DNA from 3 places in the Rahnella sp. ChDrAdgB13 genome. Region 1 is predicted to be linked to each of the others. Evidence: predicted binding sites of a transcription regulator. Region 1 holds the regulator's gene; each other region holds the start of a gene.
The links. Region 1 encodes CRP, which controls carbon source genes, mostly activating them, when cyclic AMP is high. Its sites were predicted from a motif close to ATGTGANNNNNNTCACAT; they were not measured.

Region 1 (7,928 bases):
CGTGTACGCCCGATCAGGCGGGAATTTCCCTGCAAGCCATCACCCATTTTGCCGGTAAACTGCCGGTTCTCGGCGTCTGCCTCGGGCATCAGGCAATGGCGCAGGCATTCGGCGCAAAGATTGTCCGCGCCCGCCAGGCCATTCATGGCAAAACTTCTCCCATCTGCCATACCGGCAACAGCGTTTTTACCGGGCTGAATAATCCGCTGACGGTGACGCGCTACCATTCCCTGGTGATTGCGCCCGAAACGCTGCCCGATTGTTTTGACGTCACCGCGTGGACTGAGCGCGAAGGCCAGCGCGACGAAATTATGGGCATCATGCACAAAACCTTACCGCTGCATGGCGTTCAGTTTCATCCGGAAAGCATTCTGAGTGAACAGGGGCATCAGCTTCTGGATAATTTCCTTAAAATCTAATCAGTTAATCTTGCTGATAAAATTACTTACCCATCAGGTGTGATTTCTGTTTGCCTGTGCGTGATTTTTTATGCATATTTTGTGATTATATTTTCATATTACTTCAGTAAGGGAAAACGGTTATGGCAGAAAAATCAGCGGTAGATCGGGGTACGTTCGACAAAGTGATTTTGCCGGTTTATTCACCTGCGAAATTCATTCCGGTGAAGGGCAAAGGCAGCCGCGTGTGGGACCAGCAGGGCACCGAATACGTTGATTTCGCTGGCGGTATCGCGGTTACGGCGCTCGGACATTGTCATCCGGCACTGGTTAAAGCCTTGCATGAACAGGGTGAAACTCTGTGGCATGTCAGTAACGTATTTACCAACGAACCCGCTCTGCGACTGGCTCAGAAGTTGATCGACGCCACTTTTGCCGACCGCGTATTTTTTGCCAACTCCGGCGCTGAAGCTAATGAGGCCGCATTCAAACTTGCGCGCTATTATGCTTCCCACCGCCACAGCCCGTACAAAAGTAAGATCATCGCTTTCCATAACGCTTTCCATGGCCGCACGTTGTTTACCGTTTCAGTCGGCGGACAGCCGAAATATTCCGACGGCTTCGGCCCGAAACCTGCTGACATCGTACATGTGCCCTTCAACGATCTGGACGCGGTAAAAGCGGTGATCGACGACCATACCTGCGCAATTGTGGTCGAACCCGTTCAGGGCGAAGGCGGGGTGACACCGGCCACCAAAGAATTCCTGCAAGGGCTGCGTGAACTTTGCGACAAACATCAGGCACTGCTGGTGCTCGATGAAGTGCAAAGCGGTATGGGGCGTAGCGGTAAGTTGTTCAGCTACATGCATTACGGCGTGACGCCGGACATTCTGACCACAGCCAAAGCGCTGGGCGGCGGTTTCCCTGTCAGCGCCATGCTGGCAACGGAAGACGTTGCATCGGTGATGGAGCCGGGCAAACATGGCACCACCTACGGCGGTAACCCGCTGGCCTGTGCCGTCGCCGAAGCCGCACTGGATATTATCAATACGCCAGACGTGCTGGCCGGTATCAATGAACGCCGCGAGAAATTCATCAGCGCGCTGGATGCCATCAACCAGAAATATTCTGTCTTCAGCGAATTCCGCGGGCAGGGGTTGCTGATTGGCGCCGAGCTGTCGGATGCCTTCAAAAACCGCGCCGGAGAGTTTCATGCCGCCGCCGCTGAGTTCGGGTTGATGATGCTGGTGGCGGGCCCGAATGTGATCCGGTTTGCACCATCACTGGTTATCGACTTCGCGGATATTGAAGAAGGGATGGGGCGCTTTGAGAAAGCTGTGGCAAAAGTTACAGGCTGACTGCTCCCCCCTTGCGAAGGGGAGATCGACGTTTTACTTCTATCCTGCAATAGCTGAACGGTTTTACTTTTGCTCCTTCCCCTTTCACGAGGGGAAGGCTGGGATGGGGTGTGGTTTGAGGGCAACTCAGACAATTAAGCCGACCTTAATACCCCACCCCTCCCTTTCGCAGGGGAGGGAGTTATAAATTACGCCCGCCGCGTTAACCAGATCCCATGATGTGGTCTCTGCTTCCACGCCAGTGACGAAATAGTATGCATCACACTCAGATGCGATATCACCCTCCGCAGGTGGCGTTCCATTTCGGTCAGCGGCATATCCGGATGCAGCTCCGGCGCATTAAACAAGGTGTTCTCACCACCGGGCCCGTCGTAAAGCAACCGTTGCTGACAGCTTTGCAGCGCGATTTCGCAGGTCTGCAAATACTCCGTCGCCAGTTTCTCCGGCAGCATGTAGTGCTCGCGGGCGAGAATAGTCATCGCATTGATGTGCTCGACAATAAACTGACTGTGCGTCACCCACAGACGCATATCCGCCAGATAATGCGAGTTAAAGCCCGGTTCCTGCATTGCCTGATTCAGTGAGGTGAACAGTTTATTATGCGCCTGATTGACCTGCATTCGGGTGTAAGCGAGTTTCGCGGCATCCGGATTTTCCTCAAGCAGTAACCGGATTGCGTTCTGATAGGTTTCCAGCGCCTGATGCGCATTCTGGCGCAGCAAACCGCTTTGCCATTGCGGCCACAACCAGATGGTGCCGCCGAAAGCCAGCGCACAGCCGATCAGCGTATCTATCAGCCGTGGTACGAGAAAGTGTACGCCATTCATCGCCAGCAGTTGCAGGGTATACACGGCTGTCACTGTCATACCTACCATTGCCAGCCCGTAGTTTTTGCGTAAAACCGTGTAGGACAACAAAGTAATCAGCAGCATGCAGAGCAACGTGGTGCTTTCGGGTAATTCCAGCTTCAGCAATCCGGATGCAATCAGTAATCCGGCCAGCGTCCCCAGCGCACGGTGCTGGATACGTACGCGCGTGGCGTTATAGCCGTTCTGGCTGACCAGCATGATGGTCAGCAAAATCCAGTAGGGCTTGGGCAGATTGAAAAACAGACCAAGGCTGCTGCCAATCGCCAGGATGATGCCAAGCCGGGCAGCATTGCGCAGCGCGACCGATTTAAAGGAAAGATAACTTTTCAACGCCGGCCAGAAAGGTAAGCGGGGCTGAGTGTTCATCAGATCGCGTCGGTACAGCGGACGTTGTGTCCGCAATAAACGCGCAATGCGGCTGAAATGGTAATAGCAAAATTGACCGACCGGATTCTCCGGATTGCGCGCGGCTATTTTCTCCAGCGCGGCCAGTTCGTTGGCCATCGTAAATCGCCCGGATAAACGGTGATAAAGAATGTCATCAGCGATGACCCGCAGACGGGCGGAGATCACCTGCGCATTACGTCGTATAACCGCTTCGGCGTGGCTTTCTTCCACCAGCTTTTGCACTTCTTCCGGCTGATGCAGGCTCACCGTGATGTGTTCCTGCAAATCGAGTGCGACCTGAAAACGCTGGAACAGTCGCTTATGGTGATGATGATGTCCGTGTTGCGGCAGCATGTGCAGTTGCTGATAAAGCAGGGCAATCAGATCGATAACCTGTTGCTGACGCGCCAGCAGTGGCGGTAGCGCGGTTTCAGGATCGGTGTGTTGCGTCAGCAGGCTGTATTTCGCCTCGAAGTAATCTGCCAGTTGCAGATAGAGCTGGCTGAGGGTTTCGCGCATCGGTTGTTCTTTTGAAATACGAAACCACGCCCAGTTAAAGATACCGTACCAGGCGGTGCCTGCGGCGAACAGCGCCGGAGCTTGCCACATCGGGCGCAGACCCACCATGCTCAGCGTGAAGATGGTCGCCACCAGCGCACCGGGCAACAGACGCGCATGCAGCGGGCTGATTTCACCGGTCACGCCCAGCAGTAACGCCAGCGACAGCATGATGAGCGGCAGGGGAATGTGCCAGCTTTCCAGCATCACTTGCAGCAGAATGCTGCTCAGGGCAAAAAGCGTGCCGCCGACCATCAGACGTTTGAAAAAGCGTTTGTGTGGCGTATCCAGACCCGCGACATTGCAGCAGGCCGGGCACAGGGAAAACAGCAGACCCATTTGCAGATTGCCAAAAAGCCAGCAAATGCCAACAGGCAGGCACAACACCAGCGTCTGGCGCAGCGCGTAGTTAACTTCGGGATGATAGAACAGTCTTCGCCATAGCGTCATGGATAAAGCTTAGCCCATAAAAAAGGCGCGACAGTTAGCTGTCGCGCCAATTTCTGAGGGATTAACGTGTGCCGTAAACGACAATCGTTTTACCGTGTGCGGAGATCAGGCTTTGATCTTCCAACATTTTGAGAATACGTCCGACTGTTTCACGTGAACAACCGACGATTTGGCCGATTTCCTGACGGGTGATCTTGATTTGCATCCCGTCCGGATGGGTCATTGCATCAGGCTGTTTAGCCAGATTAAGCAAAGTTTGCGCGATACGGCCTGTTACGTCGAGGAAGGCAAGATTGCCGACTTTCTCTGACGTCACTTGCAGACGGTTTGCCATCTGCGCGGAAAGACGCATCAGAATATCCGGGTTTACCTGAATCAGCTGGCGGAATTTTTTATAAGAAATTTCAGCCACTTCGCAGGCAGTTTTAGCACGCACCCAGGCACTGCGTTCCTGCCCTTCTTCGAAGAGTCCCAGCTCGCCGATGAAGTCACCTTGGTTAAGGTATGACAGTATCATTTCTTTGCCTTCTTCATCTTTAATCAGGACGGCAACCGACCCTTTCACGATGTAGTACAGCGTTTCGGCTTTTTCACCTTGGTGAATCAGCGTACTTTTAGAAGGATACTTATGTATATGACAGTGAGACAGGAACCATTCGAGAGTCGGGTCTGTTTGTGGCTTGCCGAGAACCATTTGCTATTATCCTCTGTTGTTATCGCTGCCCAAAATCACAGGGCTCAGAGTTCCCTGTACGGCACTTACTTTAAAAAGCGCCCTTTCAGCATATAACTCCCCAGAAATGCTGCAAGCGGATGTCGGAGTGAAACAGCCTGATTATTGCTGTTAACACCGTGGGTTCTGTTCTTAAACCGCAAAAACCGTCACCGCAATTTACTGGAAAGTATGTTTCGGCTTTGTTTGTAACACAGGTTTGCAATGCTGTCTTCTGTTGTCTCGCTTCAGCATGATGGCGATCGGGTTACGTTGCCAGTTTTTGGGTGAAAGGGTAGTCTGAGGGGAAAATTTGACGAATTTATCCACCGGGAGAAGAGCACATGCACGCACGCGTAAAATGGGTAGAAGGGCTGACGTTTTTAGGTGAGTCAGCGTCGGGCCATCAGATCACAATGGATGGTAATGCGGGCGACAAAGCCCCGAGCCCGATGGAAATGTTGCTGATGTCGGCGGGCGGTTGCAGCGCGATTGATGTAGTGTCTATTTTGCAAAAAGGCCGCAACGACGTGCGTGACTGCGAAGTGAAACTGACGTCTCAGCGCCGCGAAGAAGCACCGCGTCTGTTCACGCACATCAACCTGCATTTCATCGTCACCGGCAAAGACCTGACGGATAAAATTGTGGAACGCGCAGTCAGCCTGTCTGCGGAAAAATATTGCTCCGTTTCCCTGATGCTGGGCAAAGCCGCGACAATCACCCACAGTTTTGAAGTAGTGAACGCCGAATAAGTCACGACCAGTGATACGACTGGCACTGACTTCGCAGTAAATCCAGAAATCGCCGCGCGGCAAACGTCAGCGGCGATTTCTGCGAATAGAGCACGCAATATTCCGCTTCCGGCAGCGTATCGATATTGAGCAGGCAAAGCCTGTCCTGTAAGCCGAACGGCGCGCGCATGGCCTTCGCCACAATCGTCAGATAATCCGACTGCAACACCATATTCAGCCCGCACACTACCGAATCCGTTCTTACCGGCGTTTCCCCGGCTGGTGCGTTAAAGCCGTTCATCGAAAGCTGAATCTGCTGGTAGTAACCCATATCCGTTTCCGGCAACACCCAGCGCGCGCACTGCAATTCGTCGAGCGTGGTGGCATCTGCCAGCGGATGGCCTTGCCGCGCAATCACACCAAAAGGGGCGCTAAACAGCGGCTCACGCACCAAATCTTCCAGCGGAAAACCCGGCCCGGCGGTCCCGACGGCAAAATCGAGTTTCCCTTCACGCAGCGCCGGTAACAGCGTCGAAAGCTGGCCTTCTTTAATCAGCAGTTTGGACTGGGGAAATTGCGTTTTGAACGCTTCACTAAGGGCCGGAAATACCGTCAGCGCCAGCAGTGATGAAAACCCGATAGCCACCGAACCCTGCGAATACTGATTAATCTGCCGGATCTCATCCGCCGCGCGTTCAAGTTCTTCGAGAATAAACTGCATGCGCTGCGCAAAGGCACGGCCGGTTTCCGTCAGCGCCATGCCCTGATTGCCGCGCACGATAAGCTGAGTTTCAAGCGTTTGTTCCAGTTCCCGCAAGGTTCTACTGACCGCGGGCTGCGACTGATTCATCGCCCGCGCCGCGCCGCGAATACTGCCGCTGCGGATAACCTGCTGGAAAACCTTGAGTTGCTGCAATTTCGGTAAATAACGCATGTCGCCTCGCTTGAAAGCCCTATCAGTAAAAAGCATCACCCGCCCAAAAATTGCATCTTATGGCAAACCTGTAAAGCTGATAGCTTCAGATTTGGAATAAATAATACGTTGTTATTCAGTTGATTACGTGATGCATGTCGCATTTTACTTTTCGCCCGACAGTGAGAACTTCTGACGCGGTGATAACAAAAAGGGATATCCGCTATGAAAAGTCGTTCCCTGATGATCTTCCTGCTGTTCGTCGGTTATGCGGTGGTGTATATCGACAAAACAGTAATGGGGTTCGCGCTGCTGCCGATTGAGCGCGAATTTAACCTGCAACCAGAGCAGCTGGGTTACATCACCGGCATTTTCTTCCTGGCCTATTCGCTGTTTCAGATCCCCGCTGGCTGGATGAATGACCGCTTCGGCTACAAAAAAGTACTTGGTATCTCGCTGTTTTTGCTCGGCGGGTTCGCGCTCTGCTTCGGTTTGCTGGGATTCAGCCTCGGTTTTCTGGTGACGTTTCGCTTTCTCTCCGGCGTCGGACATTCCGGTTATCCGTGTTCCTGCGCCAAAGCGGTGGTCTCGAATTTTGATGTCGGGCAGCGCACTTTCGCGCAGTCCGTATTGCTGTCATCCGCCGGTCTGGCGATGACAGCCGGGCCGCTGATTGCGGTGTACGCACTCGATACGCTCGGCTGGCGCGGATCATTCTCTATTCTCGGCCTTCTGGCGTTTGCGATTGCCGTTGCGATTATCATTTTTGTGCCGAACCCTCCGAAAGCAGAAGCCCGTAACGGCGTAGCGACCGGCTACCGTGAGCTTCTTAAAAATCCGATTGTCGTGCTGCTGTTCGTGTCGATTTTCTGCATCAACATTCCGTCTTACGGCCTGATGGCGTGGCTGCCTAAATATCTGGTTCAACAGCGCGGAATGTCGCTGGACGTTTCCGGGCTGGTGGTCGCCACCGGCGGAATGGGGATCTGGATTTCCTCGCTCGCGACCGGCTGGCTGGTCGGCCGTTATATGCAGGGCAAAGAGCCGAAAGTGATTTTTTGCAGCGCACTGCTCAGCGCGCTGTGCATCTGGCTGGTCTACACCTCCGGGTCGGCGGTGACCGCCGGGCTGTTCCTGTTCCTCGGCTATATCTTCCTGATGGCGGCATTTGTCACGGTGTTTACGCTGCCGATGAAACGCCTGCCGCCGGAAGTGATGGGTGCCGCAATGGGGATTATCAATACCGGCGGAACGCTCGGCGGATTCGTGGCGCCGATTGCAATGGGCTATCTGATCACCGTGACGCACGGGTATTTTTCGACATTTGTTTTTCTGGCGCTGGCGATGGTGGTTGCCGGGCTGGCGATTTTGCCGCTGACCCTGAAACCGCGCGCAGCGTTGCGCGACATGGCATAACTGAGGAGAAGTCTGATGACATTTAATTTTGAAGCGATGCTGGCGGAAGTCAAAACGGATGTTTTGCGCTGGCGCAGACATATTCATGCGCATCCTGAGCTCTCATTTCAGGAACATAAAACGGCGGATTACATTG
Region 2 (7,928 bases), on a different contig from region 1:
TCACCATCGGCGCTTTTGCTTCCAGAACTGTACTTCCCGCCAGACCGCCGCGAATCGCCTGGAAAACTAAATCAGGATCCACGCCCGCTTTGGTCGCCAGCACCAGCGCTTCGGACATCGCCGCAATGTTCAGCGCCACAATGACCTGATTCGCCAGTTTGGTGACGTTTCCTGCGCCGATATCACCGGTATGCACCACGGAACCGGCCATGGATTTCATGATTTCATAGCATTTTTCGAAGACCGCTTTATCTCCGCCGACCATGACGGACATGGTGCCGTCGATGGCTTTCGGTTCGCCGCCGGAAACCGGCGCATCGAGCATCGCGATTTCTTTCGCGGCCAGCGCCTGGCTGATTTCACGGCTGGCCAGCGGTGCGATAGAACTCATGTCGATGAAAATCGTACCCGGACGCGCGCCTTCAATCAGGCCATTTTCGCCCAGCGCCACTTCTTTGACCTGCGGTGAATTCGGTAACATGGTGATGATGACGTCAGAGAGCGCAGCGACCGCTTTCGGTGTTTCCGCGGACGTTGCGCCCAGTTTCACCACTTCGCCGACCGCGTCCTGATTACGGTCCATCACGACAACCTCATAACCTGCTTTCAGCAGGTTTTTGCTCATAGGTTTGCCCATGATGCCTAAACCAATAAAGCCAATTTTCATTCGGGTATCCTCTTAATATTGATGTGATGAGACCGGTTCACTGGGTAAAGCGATCGCACAGCGCCTGAGTACCGGCGCGGAAAACGCCTAAATCACTACCGACGGCAACAAAGGTTGCGCCCCAGTCCAGATAGCGACGTGCGTCCGCTTCAACCGGTGCCAGAATGCCGCTGGCCTTGCCGTGTGCTTTTGCACGTTCAAAAATGTGACGGATTGCCGCCTGAACTTCCGGGTGTCCGGCATTACCGAGATGTCCCATGGCCGCTGCCAGATCGCTCGGGCCGACAAAGATGCCGTCGATGCCGTCAACGGCCGCAATCGCATCAAGGTTGTCGACGCCTTGCTGACTTTCGATCTGCACCATAACCGCGATGTTGTCGTTAATGCTGGTGAAATAATCCGGCACGGTGCCGAACATATTGCTGCGATGAGAAACCGAAACGCCGCGGATCCCCGCTGGCGGATAACGGGTAGACGCCACGGCGCGTTCGGCCTGTTCCTGTGTTTCAACAAACGGGATCAGGAAGTTATAGAAACCAATATCCAGCAGGCGTTTGATGACGACCGGATCATTAAATTGCGGGCGCACAACCGGCGCACTGCGGCTGCCTTTCAGCGCCATCAGCTGCGGAACAAACGTCGTGACATCATTCGGCGCGTGTTCGCCATCAAGCAGCAGCCAGTCAAAACCCGCCACACCGAGCACTTCTGTGGAGATCGGATTGCACAGCGCTGACCAGCAGCCAATCAGGGTTTTCCCTTGCAATAAGTCCTGGCGGAACCGGTTTGGAATCATTTGATTACTCATCTCTAACCTCGTTATGGAGCGGGAGCCGGAGTGCCCGGAAAACCCGCCATCGCAATTTACTGTTTTCGAGTTTCAGACGCTTAGGTTCAGCAGCATCGGGCCGGAGCTGAACTCTCATGTTTCACATCACACTATTTATGCAGAATTTTTCGCAGGAAAAAATTCAGTTTTGGAATACTGTTTTATTTTTCTATTTTCTATTATTTCCTGCGAAAAAAACTTATATAAAACCCGCGTTTCGTGCATTTATCCTTGCGTTAAATTAACCCACAGGGTGTTCCAAAATGCTTCCTGAGAGCCAATACAGTATAAAAAACAGGGCTCAAAATAACACTGTGCAATCGCACAAGAATGCACGATGTTATTGTGACTATTCTTTTGCATACACACATCAGCGTGGGAGGAGAATCACAGATTGTGAAAACCGGATATCCCTGCAAATCAAAGGGTGATATTCATCACATTTAATCTGTCACCTGCCCCACAGAATAACGCTCTGCGGGCAAAAAGCTGGTCAGTTGCACAATGAGCTTCCGGCATCAGTCCTTTATAATGAACTCCCTCTTCCGTACGGACAGCAAGAGTGTCAGCGTAACGTTCAGAGAATTACCTGAAGCCTTCTTTCAGGATATTTAATAAAGCGGAGACAGTTATGTCACGTAATAAAGATAAAGAACATGCTACCGAAGCGCTTTTTATAAAGGTTCATGAAAGCGATAACGTTGCTATTATTGTTAATGACAATGGTTTAAAAGCCGGCACCCGATTTTCTAACGGTCTGGAATTAATTGAGCATATCCCGCAAGGCCACAAAGTGGCTTTAACCCCTATTGCGAAAGGCGGCGATATAATTCGTTATGGTGAAGTCATTGGTTATGCCGTTCGGGATATCGCGCGAGGCGCCTGGATTGATGAATCCCTGGTAGAGCTGCCGGTTGCGCCGGAACTCAACAGCCTGCCGCTGGCGACACGTGTGCCGCAACCGTTGCCGCCGCTGGAAGGTTATACGTTCGAAGGTTATCGCAATGATGACGGCAGCGTAGGCACGAAGAACCTTCTGGGGATCACCACCAGCGTTCACTGCGTGGCGGGCGTTGTGGATTACGTGGTGAAAATCATCGAGCGTGATTTATTGCCAAAATTCCCCAATGTCGACGGCGTTGTTGCACTCAATCACCTTTACGGTTGCGGCGTGGCAATCAACGCGCCCGCGGCCATTGTGCCGATCCGTACTATCCACAATCTGGCGCTGAACCCGAATTTTGGCGGCGAAGTGATGGTCGTCGGGCTGGGTTGCGAGAAATTGCAGCCGGAACGTTTGCTGGAAGGTACGCCGGACGTGCAGGCGATTTCCCTCGATGACACCCACATCGTGCGTTTGCAGGATGAACAGCACGTCGGCTTTCAGTCGATGGTGGACGATATTCTCACCGTCGCGCAGTTCCATCTTCAGCGCCTGAACAGCCGCCAGCGCGAAACCTGCCCGGCGTCGGATCTGGTCGTCGGCACACAATGTGGCGGAAGTGACGCGTTCTCGGGCGTTACGGCGAACCCGGCAGTCGGCTTTGCATCTGACCTGCTGGTGCGCTGCGGCGCGACCGTGATGTTCTCCGAAGTTACCGAAGTCCGCGACGCCATCCATCTGCTGACACCGCGAGCGGCTGACGTGGATGTCGGGAAACGCCTGCTGGAAGAAATGGCCTGGTACGATAATTACCTGTCGATGGGCCAGACCGATCGCAGCGCCAACCCGTCGCCGGGCAACAAAAAAGGCGGTCTGGCGAACGTGGTCGAAAAAGCGCTCGGCTCGATTGCCAAATCCGGCACCAGTGCTATCTCGGAAGTTCTGTCACCCGGACAGCGTCCGACGAAAAAAGGTTTGATCTACGCCGCCACGCCTGCCAGCGATTTTGTCTGCGGGACGCAGCAACTGGCGTCAGGCATTACCGTGCAGGTGTTCACCACCGGCCGCGGTACGCCCTACGGCCTGCTGGCAGTTCCGGTCATTAAGATGGCGACGCGCACCACGCTGGCAAACCGCTGGCATGACCTGATGGACATCAACGCAGGCACGATCGCAACCGGTGATGCGACTATCGAAGACGTCGGCTGGGAGTTGTTCCGCTTTATTCTGGATATCGCCAGCGGCCGTAAGAAAACCTGGTCAGACACCTGGGGCATCCACAATGCGCTGGCGGTGTTTAACCCGGCGCCGGTGACCTGAGTTTTAGTGTTTCAGGAAAGCAAAAGGCCAGCAAATGCTGGCCTTTTCTGTTTTTGTGCGTCTGGGGCGTCAGGATTTATTTCACCGCAGCACCGGTCTGTTCTGCACCGACCAGACCGACTTTCAGATAACCGGCTTTACGCAAGTTATCCATCACGCTCATCAGCGTTTCGTAATCCACGGTCTTATCCGCACGGAAGAAAATCGTACTCTGCTTGTTACCCTGCGTGCGCTGGTCAAGCATCGCGGTCAGGTTGTCGCTGTTTACCGGGTTATCGCCGAGGAACAGCTGCTTGTCAGATTTCACCGTCAGGAAGATCGGCTTCTCAGGACGCGGCTGCGCTTTTGCCGTCGAGGCCGGTAAGTCTACCCGCACATCGACGGTAGCCAGCGGCGCTGCCACCATGAAGATAATCAGTAACACCAGCATGACGTCGATAAAAGGCGTGACGTTGATGTCATGCATTTCACCGCTTTCGTCGATATCGTCGTTTAACCGAATAGCCATAATCTGTTCTTATCCTACGCGTAACTGGCCTGTCTGACCGCGTGGCGCATCGCCTTCGCTGGCAGCCAGATCCAAATCACGACCCTGCAACAGAATAATCTGCGCCGCCACATCGCCTACCTGATGGCGGTAAGAGGTAATGGTACGGGCGAAAATGTTGTAGATAACCACGGCCGGGATCGCAGCAATCAGGCCGACAGCCGTTGCCAGCAAGGCTTCAGCGATACCCGGTGCGACGACCGCAAGGTTGGTGGTCTGCGTTTGCGCGATACCAATGAAGCTGTTCATGATGCCCCAGACTGTACCGAACAGGCCGACGAACGGAGAAATTGCCCCGATGGTCGCCAGTATGCCGTTGCCACGCCCCATGTAACGGCCAGCGGCGCTGACGCGGCGCTCAAGGCGGAAACCGGTACGTTCTTTAATACCGTTGTTGTCGGTGGAACCGGCAGACAACTCCAGTTCGTTCTGCGCATCGCGAATCATCTGCGCGCTGATGCTGCTGGCGGCAAAGCTTTCGGCCTGCTCAGCGGCTTCATCCAGCGTACGCACGGAAGACAACGCATCGAATTCGCGACGCATGCGCCGTTTACCGCTGAAGACTTCAGCGCCTTTGCTAAACAGCAGCGCCCAGGTGACGACGGAAGCCAGCAGCAGGCCAATCATCACAGTTTTCACCACCACGTCAGCGTGGTGATACATGCCTAATACAGACAAATCGGTAGGAATGACAGGCGTCGCTTCGGTCGGCGCAGGTTGCATTAACGGAGCAGGGGTCGCATCAGCTGAAGCCGGTGCCGGGGTGTCAGCCGTTGCAGGTTGAGCCGCCGCAGAAGTCACGGCTTGTGCCGCAGGCGTCGCAGGTGCGGCCATCGCGTTGCCGCTTAAGCCAGCAACCAACATTAACGACATCAGTAGTGAAGTCGCCTCTTTCATCTTATTGCGAGCCGTTTTCACGCGTCGCCTCCAGCCAGAATCAGTGTGTAGAAGGAATGAATAACGCCGAATGATATCAAAGAAAAAGCCCTAATTGATAGTCGTTCTCATTATTATTTACATTGTCGCGCCTCGCGGCCCGCGTGTCATTGACAGATGACAAGGTTTCTCGGGTTTGCATAAAGGATGAACAATTCCACCTTCATCACATTTCCTGCAAAAATCACATGGTAAATCAATCATCTGACTTTCATTGCTAAAGGCAAAACAACGTTTTAAATATTAAGTAACACCTTTTTACATTTGTTATGAGTTTGTGATAACGCTCAAATACCGCACAACACAAAATAGGATAAGGTGCTTGCACAGGCGAAGACCGCACACCGGCACGTCTTGTATCCATATAATTTAAAAGCTTATTTAGACCTTTTTCATAATGAACAGGCCGGTTCTTCCGTTCGCCCTGATCGACGCTTGCTCTCATTTTCTTTCCCTTACCGAGTACCCTGGAGACAAACTGATGAAAATGCAGAAAGCACTTCTCAGCCTTTGCCTGAGTTCCGCCACCCTGTTATTTCCCCCTGCTCTTGCCGCGCAAACGCTGAAAGCCGCCGATGTGCATCCGCAGGGCTATCCCAATGTGGTCGCCGTTCAGCACATGGGCGAAAAGCTGCAACAACAAACCGACGGACGCCTGGAAATCAAAACGTTCCCCGGCGGTGTGCTCGGCGATGAAAAACAGGAAATCGAGCAGGCACAACTGGGCGCTCTGGATATTATCCGCGTATCCATGACGCCGGTTGCCTCGATTCTCCCTGAAATCAACGTATTCACCCTCCCGTATATTTTCCGCGATGAAGACCACATGCATAAGGTGCTGGACGGCCAGATTGGGAAATCAATCGGCGACAAGATCACCAGCAATCCCAACTCGCGTCTGGTATTTCTCGGCTGGATGGACGGCGGAACACGTAACCTGATCACTAAAGAACCGGTGGTGAAACCGGAAGATTTGCACGGCATGAAAATCCGCGTTCAGGGCAGCCCGATTGCGCTGGCGACGCTGAAAGCCATGGGCGCAAACCCGGTGGCGATGGGCGTCAGTGAGGTGTTCAGCGGGATGCAAACCGGGGTTATCGATGGCACGGAAAATAACCCGCCAACATTTGTCGCGCACAACTATCTGCCGGTGGTGAAAAACTACACCTACAGCCGCCACTTCATCATTCCGGAGCTGTTCCTGTATTCAAAAGTGAAGTGGGACAAGCTGAAACCCGAAGACCAGCAGTTGATCCTCAAACTGGCCAAAGAGGCGCAGGACGAGCAGCGCGAGCTGTGGAAAGCCTATAACGAGAAAGCGCTGGCGACGATGAAAGCGGGCGGCGTGAAATTCCAGGATATCGATCCGGCGACCTACGTGAAAGCCACGCAATCCGTGCGCGATGAATTCGGTAAAGACCATCAGGAACTGATGCAGCAAATCGCTGACGTTCAGTAATTCGTTGAACCGGGCAGCGTCCGCTGCCTCTTTCCCGACACTTCAGCGGAGGAACTTATGGTTTCCGGTTATCACACCCTGATGGACATTTTTTATCGTGGCGCAATGTGGCTGGCCGGGCTGGCTTTATTGCTGATGGTGGCGGTCATTCCCATCGGTATTTTCGCCCGCTACGTCCTGAACAGCGCCCTCTCCTGGCCTGAACCCATCGCGATTATGTGCATGGTGACATTCACCTTTATCGGTGCCGCCGTCAGCTACCGCGCGGGTTCGCACATTGTCGTCGCCATGGTCACCGACCGTCTGCCGCCTGCGATGAAAAAATTCTCTGCCTTGCTGGCTGACCTGATGATGCTGGCGATCAGCGTGTTTATTTTCTGGTACAGCCTGCAATTGTGCAGTGAACTCTGGCAGCAGCCGGTCGCGGAGTTCCCGCTGCTGACTGCCGGACAAACCTATCTGCCGTTGCCGGTAGGTTCTGCGCTGACGCTGTTATTCATCATTGAGCAGATCATTGCCGGACCGCAGCACCAGCGGCCTGTCGTGATGCTGGGCAATTCTGACGCCTGACCGGAGTCTGATATGGATGCATTAATCTTGTTGTTAACGCTGGCGGCGATGCTGGCGATTGGCGTACCGGTAGCGTACGCCGTCGGACTTAGCGCGCTGGCCGGCGCGTGGTGGATTGATCTGCCGTTTGAAGCGCTGATGATTCAGCTGACTAACGGCGTGAACAAGTTTTCGCTGCTGGCGATCCCGTTCTTTATTCTGGCGGGTGCGATTATGGCCGAAGGCGGCATTGCCCGCAGGCTGGTGAGTTTTGCATATATTTTTGTCGGATTTATCCGCGGCGGTCTGTCGCTGGTGAACATCGTGGCATCGACATTTTTCGGGGCGATTTCCGGCTCTTCGGTGGCGGATACTGCATCAATTGGTTCGGTGATGATCCCGGAGATGGAGAAAAAAGGGTATCCGCGCGATTTCGCCGCCGCCGTCACAGCCAGTGGTTCGGTGCAGGCGATTCTGACGCCGCCCAGCCATAACTCGGTGATTTACTCACTGGCCACCGGCGGCACCGTTTCAATTGCCGCGCTGTTTATCGCCGGTATTCTGCCCGGTTTGCTGCTCAGCCTGACGCTGATGGTGATGTGCGTATTATTCGCGCACAAACGCGGTTATCCGAAAGGCGAACGGGTGCCGTTCCGTCAGGCACTGAAGATTTTTATCGACACACTGTGGGGGCTGATGACGGTGGTCATCATCATGGGCGGTATTCTCAGCGGGATA
Region 3 (7,928 bases), on a different contig from region 1:
TCAGCCGCTTCAGCGCCAACGCCTCCAAATCTAAACAGGCAACTTCCCGTGCCCGTCAGATTGATAAAATTCAGCTCGACGAAATCAAAGCGTCCAGCCGCCAGAACCCATACATGCGTTTTGAGCAGGACAAGAAATTGTTCCGTAATGCGCTGGAAGTGGAAAAAATCACTAAAGGTTTCGACAACGGTCCGCTGTTTAAAAACCTGGGTCTGATGCTGGAAGTCGGCGAGAAAGTCGCGATTCTGGGCGCCAACGGTATCGGTAAATCCACCCTGCTGAAAACGCTGGTGGGTGAGCATGAGCCGGAAAGCGGTTCAGTTAAATGGTCTGAAAACTCAAAAATCGGTTACTACGCGCAGGATCACGAATACGAATTCGACGATACCCTGAACGTTTTCGACTGGATGAGTCAGTGGAAATCCGAGAAAGACGACGAGCAGGCTGTGCGCGGTGTTCTCGGGCGTCTGCTGTTCGGTCAGGACGACATCAAGAAGAAAGTGAAAGTGCTTTCCGGTGGTGAGAAAGGTCGTATGTTATTCGGGAAACTGATGATGCAGCGTCCGAACATCCTGATCATGGATGAACCAACCAACCACCTGGATATGGAATCTATCGAGTCACTGAACATGGCGCTGGAAATGTACGAAGGCACGCTGATCTTTGTTTCCCACGACCGTGAATTCGTCAGCTCGCTGGCGACGCGTATTCTGGAAATGACACCGACCCGTGTCATCGACTTCTCCGGTAACTATGAAGATTACCTACGTAGTCAGGGTATCAATACGTAATCGTTGATTCTGATAAAAAAGTCCGCAAATTTGCGGACTTTTTTTTACCTGAATTTCAGCGACAGACTCTGAGAATCAGCAATCCCCGCATACCTCGCAACCCGGATCTTTCATCAGGTTCATCTGGCGAAATTGCAGCGTCATGGCGTCGTACATCAGCAGTTTTCCGCGTGGCGTTTCGCCGAAGTGCGTCAGCAGCTTGATGGTTTCCATGGCCTGCAAACTGCCGATGGTGCCGACCAGCGGTGACATGACGCCGGCTTCGACGCACGTCAGCGCGTTTTCACCAAACAGACGGCTGAGGCAGCGATAGCACGGCTCGCCGGGCTGCCATGTAAACACGCTGAGCTGGCCTTCCATGCGGATGGCAGCACCCGAGACCAGCGGTTTTTTCTGCGTAAAACATTGCTGATTGAGCTGATTTCGCGTCGTGACGTTGTCAGTGCAATCGACCACCACGTCGCAGGCGGCAATCAGTTCGTGCAGCATTTCGTCATCCGCCTGAGCATCAACCTGATTCAGCTGAATGTGCGGGTTAATTGCCGCCAGCGCCAGCGCGGCGGATCCCACTTTCGACATGCCGATTCTGGCATCGGTGTGCAGCGTCTGACGTTGCAGGTTTGAGAGCGAAACCGTATCGAAATCCAGCAAGGTCAGCGTGCCTGTTCCGGCGGCTGCCAGATATTGCGCCGCCGCACAGCCCAGACCACCCAGACCGACAATCAGCGCGTGGCTGGCTTTCAGCTTTTCCTGCGCATCAAAATCAAACCCTTTCAGCACGATCTGGCGGTTATAACGCAGGGTTTCAGCATCCGTCAGTTCCGGCAGCGTCGCCATGATCAGCTCCTAAGCAGGGCGTTGAAAGGTTCGATTTCTACGATTTCGCCTGCGGCGACGTTTTCGCGCTCACGTTCAAGCACCACAAAACAGTTTGCGAGACTGAACGAACTAAAGACGTGCGAGCCCTGATGGCCGGTGGTGCGTACTTCGAGCTGGCCTTCGGCATTTGTGCTGAAAATACCGCGCTGGAAATCCAGGCGTCCGGCGGATTTCTTTAGCGGTGTCACGGCTTTAGCTTTCAGGCGCGGCGGGAACTTCCAGGCGGTGTGGCCGGAAAGCTGAGCGATAAACGGTTGCACCAGTTGATAAAACGTCAGTGCAGCAGAAACCGGATTACCCGGCAGACCGCAGAACCAGCTGTTTTTCAGTTTTCCGAATGCAAACGGTTTACCCGGTTTCATCGCCAGTTTCCAGAAACCAATTTCGCCCAGTTCATCGAGCATTTGCTTGGTGTAATCCGCTTCGCCCACGGACACGCCACCGCTGGAAATCACCAGATCGGCAAAGGCATTGGCTTCTTCAAAGGCTGTGCGCAGCGCCTGCGGATTATCGCGGATTATCCCTAAATCCAGTACGGTGCAGCCGAGCTGTTCGAGCATCAGACGCACGGCGAAACGGTTGGTGTCGTAAATCTGGCCTTCCTCTAACGGCGTCCCGACGGGTTGCAGTTCGTCCCCGGTCGAAAACACCGCGACTTTCAGCGCCTTCCAGACGTTAACTTCCGTCACGCCTAGAGAAGCCAGCAGTGGCAATTCAGCTGCGCCGAGACGCACACCGGCAGGCAGCACGCTGTCGCCTTGTTTGATGTCGTCGCCGGTCAGACGGATATTCTGGCCTTTATGCACTTCTGCGGTAAACCGCACGCCCGCTTCTGACACGTCGGCCTGTTCCTGCATGATCACCGCGTCGGCACCTTGCGGAACCGGCGCGCCGGTCATGATGCGGATACAGGTTCCGGCAGGCCATTCACCGTGGAAAGGCGCACCGGCAAAGGCTTTACCTGCCACAGGCAGAACGGCGTCTGTGTGCAAATCGGCGCAGCGCACGGCGTAACCGTCCATCGCGGAATTATCAAAAGGCGGGACGAAAACCGGGGATTTCACCGGCGTGGCGGTAATGCGGCCTGCGGCGGCAGCGAGCGGGAGAGATTCGGTATCTTTCGCTGTTTTGGACGGGACATAAGCGCGCATTTTTTCCAGCGCTTCTTCCAGCGAGATCAGACCGGCAGTATTGAATTCCATGAAAATTCCTTTGAGGTTCATCCCGGCGGGACGGGTGTTTTCACCGGAACCGGGCGGGGATTTGGAGCATGCGCATAGTATGACAGAGAAACGCGGCGAACCAAAAATTGCGGAAGGCGTAAAAACTTCGTGGGGATTCCTGAAAAATTGAGATCGATCCCAAAATTAACAATGTAACGCAGGTATGATGGTTTCCGTTATTTGTGACATGGGTCACACAACTGTCAAATATACAGGAATAACCGGTGCTTAAAAAAAATCGCCATCAGGCCATCCTTCAGTTGGTAGAACAGCATGAAGTGTTACAGGTAAGCGAACTGGCACAATCGCTGGATGTAAGTCTTGAAACCATTCGTCGTGACCTGAGTGAAATGCAGGATAAAGGATTGATTCTGCGACGTCACGGTCGAGCCCGTCGTCTGGTTGCTCAGCCTGAAACATCCTGGCTCAACAGTTTGCAGCGCTGCCCCCAGCTTTAATCGTGGCAGTGAAATAAGAAAAGGGAAGGCTCCGCAGAGTCTTCCCTTTTTTATGCACAATATTTAAGAAAATCAGTGCGACGGTTGTTGCTCCAGCGCTTCGGCTTTGCTGTTGACCGAGGCAAAAATCAGCGCCGCCAGCAGGAAGACGTAAGCGATGGTCGCAGTATTCAGTGCCCAGAATAACCCGTACTGGCTGTACACCAGCGACGACAACGTGGAGAAGATCAGCGTCCCGATGGTGCCGATAGTCAGCAAGGCTGACGTCAGCGTTGGCGGCGAATTTCTGACCTGCAAACTGCCGTAGCTCATGATGCCTGAGAACAGGCCGGAATTGCAGAAGCCAAACAGACCAGCGCAAATCAGGATAAGCATCGGGTTCCCGCTGTTGGCCGCCACGGCCAGGCTCACCAGCCCGACACCCGCTGAAATCAGCAGATACGTGCGCAGTTTCACGAAGCGAACGGTGAACTGATTCACAAACAGGCCGATGGATTTCACGGTCCAGTAGGTCGTGATGTAGAACGCCGCGCGGTCAGCCGCCATCCCGAAATGCTCTTTCAGCCAGCTTGGCAGCCACATGGTGAACACCGGTTCCGCCAGCAGGAAAGCAAACAGCGCGAAGCACAACACCCACACCGAAACGCCCCAGCGGTCGTGCTGCTGGCCGGTTGATGATTCTTTCTCAACAGCCTGCGGAATCGACGGGAATTTCTGCCCGGCGCACAGCACGATCATCATCAGGCTCAGCACCGCCATGACGCCGTACATCGCCAGCCAGCTTGCGCCATGCTGGAACAAATATCCCAGCAGCAGCGACAGAATCACCCCCGCCAGTGCAAAGAAGAAATCGGTGAGAATCAGGTTCGCCGAGCGTTTCTTCGGATCTTCATTGATGCGTACGACCAGATAGCTGCCGATGGACATCATGATGCCGGACGCCGCGCCAATCAGGAAAACGCCGATACCGAACATGGTGATGGTCGGCATCAGGAACAGCGCGATGCAGGTCAGTACAGAGACGGTTGAGCCGGTAATCAGCTGTTTGCCCAGATTGAATTTGCGCATCAGCACGCCGCTTATCATGATCGGCAGGAACAGGCCGATGTTCATCAGCGTAAACATCTGTCCGATAAATCCGGGGTCTTTGCCAAACGCCTGCGACACCGGGCCGATTACGATCCCGAGCGTTGAAACCAGCGCACCGGTGAAGAAATAACTCAGCCAGGAAATCATATTGATCCGCTGGCGGTTGAATGCCTGTTCCATAGAAGTCCCTTATTTCCCAGCCGCTGACAGGTCGGCGAAGAACGCGCGGATCAGTCGGGTGAAATCACCCACCGCCAGTTTTGCGCAGCTCAGGGTTTGTTCGTGGGAAAGCGGGGTGTCGGATAGACCTTCGGCAAAGTTAGTCATGGCAGAAACCGCCAGCACTTTGAGGCCGCAGTGTCGCGCGGAAATTACTTCCGGCACGATAGACATGCCGACGACGTCGCAGCCGAGGGTTTGCATCATGCGGATTTCCGCAGGCGTTTCGAAGTTCGGGCCGGTGTAGGCGGCGAATACGCCTTCTGCCACGTCGATATCCAGTTTGCCGGCGACAGCGTGAAGCTGCGCGCGCAGATCTTTGTCATAGGCGTTCGCGAGGCTGAAGAAGCGCGGGCCGAAACGGTCGTCATTCGGGCCAGCCAGCGGGGATTCCGGCATAAAGCTGACGTGGTCGGTGAGCGCAACCAAACGACCCGGCGCGACTTCTTTGCGCATGGATCCGGCGGCGTTAGTCGCCAGCAGGAATTCACAGCCCAACAGTTTGAAAGTGCGGACGGCGCTGGTCATTACCGACATACCGTGGCCTTCATACATATGGCCGCGGCCTTTCATGCACATTACCGGTACACCTTCGAGATGGCCCAGAACCAGTTCACCGGCGTGGCCGACGACGCTGCTTTGAGGGAACCCCGGCAGGTCGTGATAAGGAATGGTAATCGCACCGGACATATCGTCACACAGCGTGCCGAGGCCGGAACCTAAAATAAGCGCGGCGCGTGGGATAAAGCCCGGGGCACGCTGGCGGATAATTGCTGCACAGTCAAACGCGTTGTTATTGAGCATGATCACTTCTCTCATTATTGACAGTAGGGTTGAGTTGAAGGCAATGCTAGGGTGAGCGGCCTGTGGCGTCTAATACCGTTCGCCGCCGGGATTTATAGTCAAAATCTATAAATCCAATACGCTAATATTTAAGGGAAAATAAATGTTGCTGGAGAAAATGTGACGCGACCATTCACCGATTCAGTTTTCGATCTCGGCCAGATTAATCTCCGCCTGCTGCACTACTTTCGCGTCGTGGCCGAGGAACTGAGTTTCAGCAAAGCGGCGGTGCGGCTCAATATGTCGCAGCCGCCGCTGAGCCTGCATATCAAAGAGCTGGAACATCTTCTCGGTACTCCGCTATTTCTGCGTACCACCCGTTCCGTGTCGCTGACACCGGCGGGCGCGGCGCTGATGCGTGAAGCAGGGCTGATGCTCGACAGCATCAACCGTTCCTTGCATCAGGTACGTAAGATTGGCCGGGGGGAAATCGGGCATATTCAGTTTGGTACGGTGGGCACTGCCGCCTGGGGGCCGCTGATGCCCGTGCTGAACAATTTCGGCAGGCATGCGCCGGAAATCAGCTGGTCGATTACCGAACTTACGCCGGTTCAGCAAATCGACGCGTTGCAGCTGCAAAGGATTGATATCGGTATCTGGCGAGAGGCCAAGCTGGCGCTGCCGCAGGGGTTATCGAGCAAGCTGATGGGGCGTGAGAACGTGGCCGTGGCGCTGTCAGAGAATCATCCGCTGGCGATCAGAAACAGTGTGGCGTTCAGCCAGCTGGCGAATGAGGATTTTATTCTGATGCCGATGAACACGTCGAGTCTGGGCAGTTATTTATATTCGATGTGCCGTCAGCACGGTTTTCTGCCGCAGGTGAAACAGCAGGTGAATGAGCCGCAGACTGCGCTGGCACTGGTGGCGAACGGTTACGGAATTACGTTATTGCCGGAAAGTTATGCACGGATCCACTGGCCGGGTGTGCGATTTTGCGCGCTGACGGAAATGCTGCCTGCCGATCTCTACGCAATTTATCAGGCGGATTCGGTGACACCGGCGACGGCGCGGTTTCTTGATCTGCTCTGATTCATTTTGCTTCTGACAATTCTCAGCCAAAAAATAAAGCCGCAGGAACTTTGAACTTTCCCGCGGCTTTTTCACCACTCAGTCTGTCATTCAGCCGACAGACATTTCGCGATGAATCTTTTCTGCTTTACTGCGGATACCGGCAATGATCACCGCCAGCACCAGAAGCACGTAAGAAACGGTGGCGATATTCAGCGCCCAGAACAGGCCGTATTCGCGGTAAATGAACGAAGAGAATGACGCGAAAATCAGCGTGCCGACTGACGCGGTGGTCAGCAGGGCAGAGGTCAGCGTTGGCGGTGAGTTTTTCACCTGCAGGCTGCCGTAGCTCATCAGGCCGGAGAACATCCCTGAGTTACAGAACCCGAACACGCCCACCGCAGCCATTACCAGCGCCGTGTTTTCGCTGTGCGTCACGACGCACAGGCTGATTAAGCCGACAATCGCGGAGGCAAAAAGGAACGTACGCAGTTTGACGAAACGCACGGTGAACTGGTTAAGGAACAGGCCAATCGCTTTCACCATCCAGTAGGTGGTGATGTAAATCGCTGCGCGGTCAGTGTCCAGACCAAAGTGTTCATGCAACCAGCTTGGCATCCACAGGGTGAACACCAGTTCGCTGAAGACGAAGGCAAACAGTGCAAAACACAGCACATACGCGGCAAAGCCCCACGGCTCTTTCGCTTCACGATCTTGTTTTGCCACGGCGTCCGGTTTAGCGACAACCGGAAATTTCTGGCCCACGCACAGCAAAATCATCAGCACGCTCAGGGTGCCCATAATGCCGTACATCGCCAGCCAGCTTGCGCCGTGTTTGAACAGGAAACCGAGCACCAGCGACAGCGTCATGCCAGAAAGCGCAAAGAAGAAGTCGGTGAAAATCAGGTTAGCAGAACGCTTTTTCGGGTCATCGTTGATGCGCACAACCAGATAGCTGCCGATAGACATCATCAGGCCCGCTGTCGCACCAATCAGGAATACCCCAACGCCGAACAGTGTGATGGACGGCATCACGAACAGCGCGATACAGGTCAGAATAGTGATAATTGAACCAGTAATCAGCTGCTTACCGAGATCGAACTTACGCATCAGAATGCCGCTTATCATGATCGGCAGGAACAAACCGATGTTCATCAGCGAGAACATCAGGCCGATAAATGCAGGCTCTTTATTGAAAGCGGTCGCCACCGGGCCGATGACAATCCCTAAAGTGGAAACCAGCCCACCGGTAAAGAAGTAACTTAGCCACGAGATCACGTTGATCCGACGGCGGTTATAAACAGTTTCCATAACTGATTTCCTAAAAATAAAAAATATAAGAAGGCCACAGTAAGCTTTGCCAGAGGTGCTTATATCTGCGGTTAGGACGATTATTATTCCTGTTCTTTTACGGTTTG

Region 2: the regulator CRP is predicted to act here: its motif matches at 1,922-1,939, upstream of garD (galactarate dehydratase).
Region 3: the regulator CRP is predicted to act here: its motif matches at 3,074-3,091, upstream of J8X26_RS07120 (DeoR family transcriptional regulator).

Annotation. Positions count from the first base shown of each region.
Region 1 is NZ_JAEMGT010000012.1:107,912-115,839, forward strand. It holds gene J8X26_RS05115 (aminodeoxychorismate synthase component II) at 1-419, shown strand, start outside; gene J8X26_RS05120 (aspartate aminotransferase family protein) at 542-1,756, shown strand; gene J8X26_RS05125 (YccS/YhfK family putative transporter) at 1,945-4,020, opposite strand; gene crp (cAMP-activated global transcriptional regulator CRP) at 4,082-4,714, opposite strand; gene J8X26_RS05135 (OsmC family protein) at 5,077-5,484, shown strand; gene J8X26_RS05140 (LysR substrate-binding domain-containing protein) at 5,486-6,397, opposite strand; gene J8X26_RS05145 (MFS transporter) at 6,602-7,792, shown strand; gene J8X26_RS05150 (amidohydrolase) at 7,808-7,928, shown strand, end outside.
Region 2 is NZ_JAEMGT010000109.1:43,857-51,784, forward strand. It holds gene garR (2-hydroxy-3-oxopropionate reductase) at 1-667, opposite strand, end outside; gene garL (2-dehydro-3-deoxyglucarate aldolase) at 705-1,475, opposite strand; gene garD (galactarate dehydratase) at 2,128-3,699, shown strand; gene exbD (TonB system transport protein ExbD) at 3,776-4,207, opposite strand; gene exbB (tol-pal system-associated acyl-CoA thioesterase) at 4,217-5,143, opposite strand; gene J8X26_RS23085 (TRAP transporter substrate-binding protein) at 5,664-6,641, shown strand; gene J8X26_RS23090 (TRAP transporter small permease) at 6,699-7,211, shown strand; gene J8X26_RS23095 (TRAP transporter large permease) at 7,224-7,928, shown strand, end outside.
Region 3 is NZ_JAEMGT010000021.1:11,989-19,916, reverse strand. It holds gene J8X26_RS07135 (ABC-F family ATPase) at 1-791, shown strand, start outside; gene moeB (molybdopterin-synthase adenylyltransferase MoeB) at 867-1,628, opposite strand; gene moeA (molybdopterin molybdotransferase MoeA) at 1,631-2,872, opposite strand; gene J8X26_RS07120 (DeoR family transcriptional regulator) at 3,118-3,351, shown strand; gene tsgA (MFS transporter TsgA) at 3,424-4,620, opposite strand; gene xapA (xanthosine phosphorylase) at 4,630-5,463, opposite strand; gene J8X26_RS07105 (LysR family transcriptional regulator) at 5,623-6,531, shown strand; gene tsgA (MFS transporter TsgA) at 6,622-7,821, opposite strand.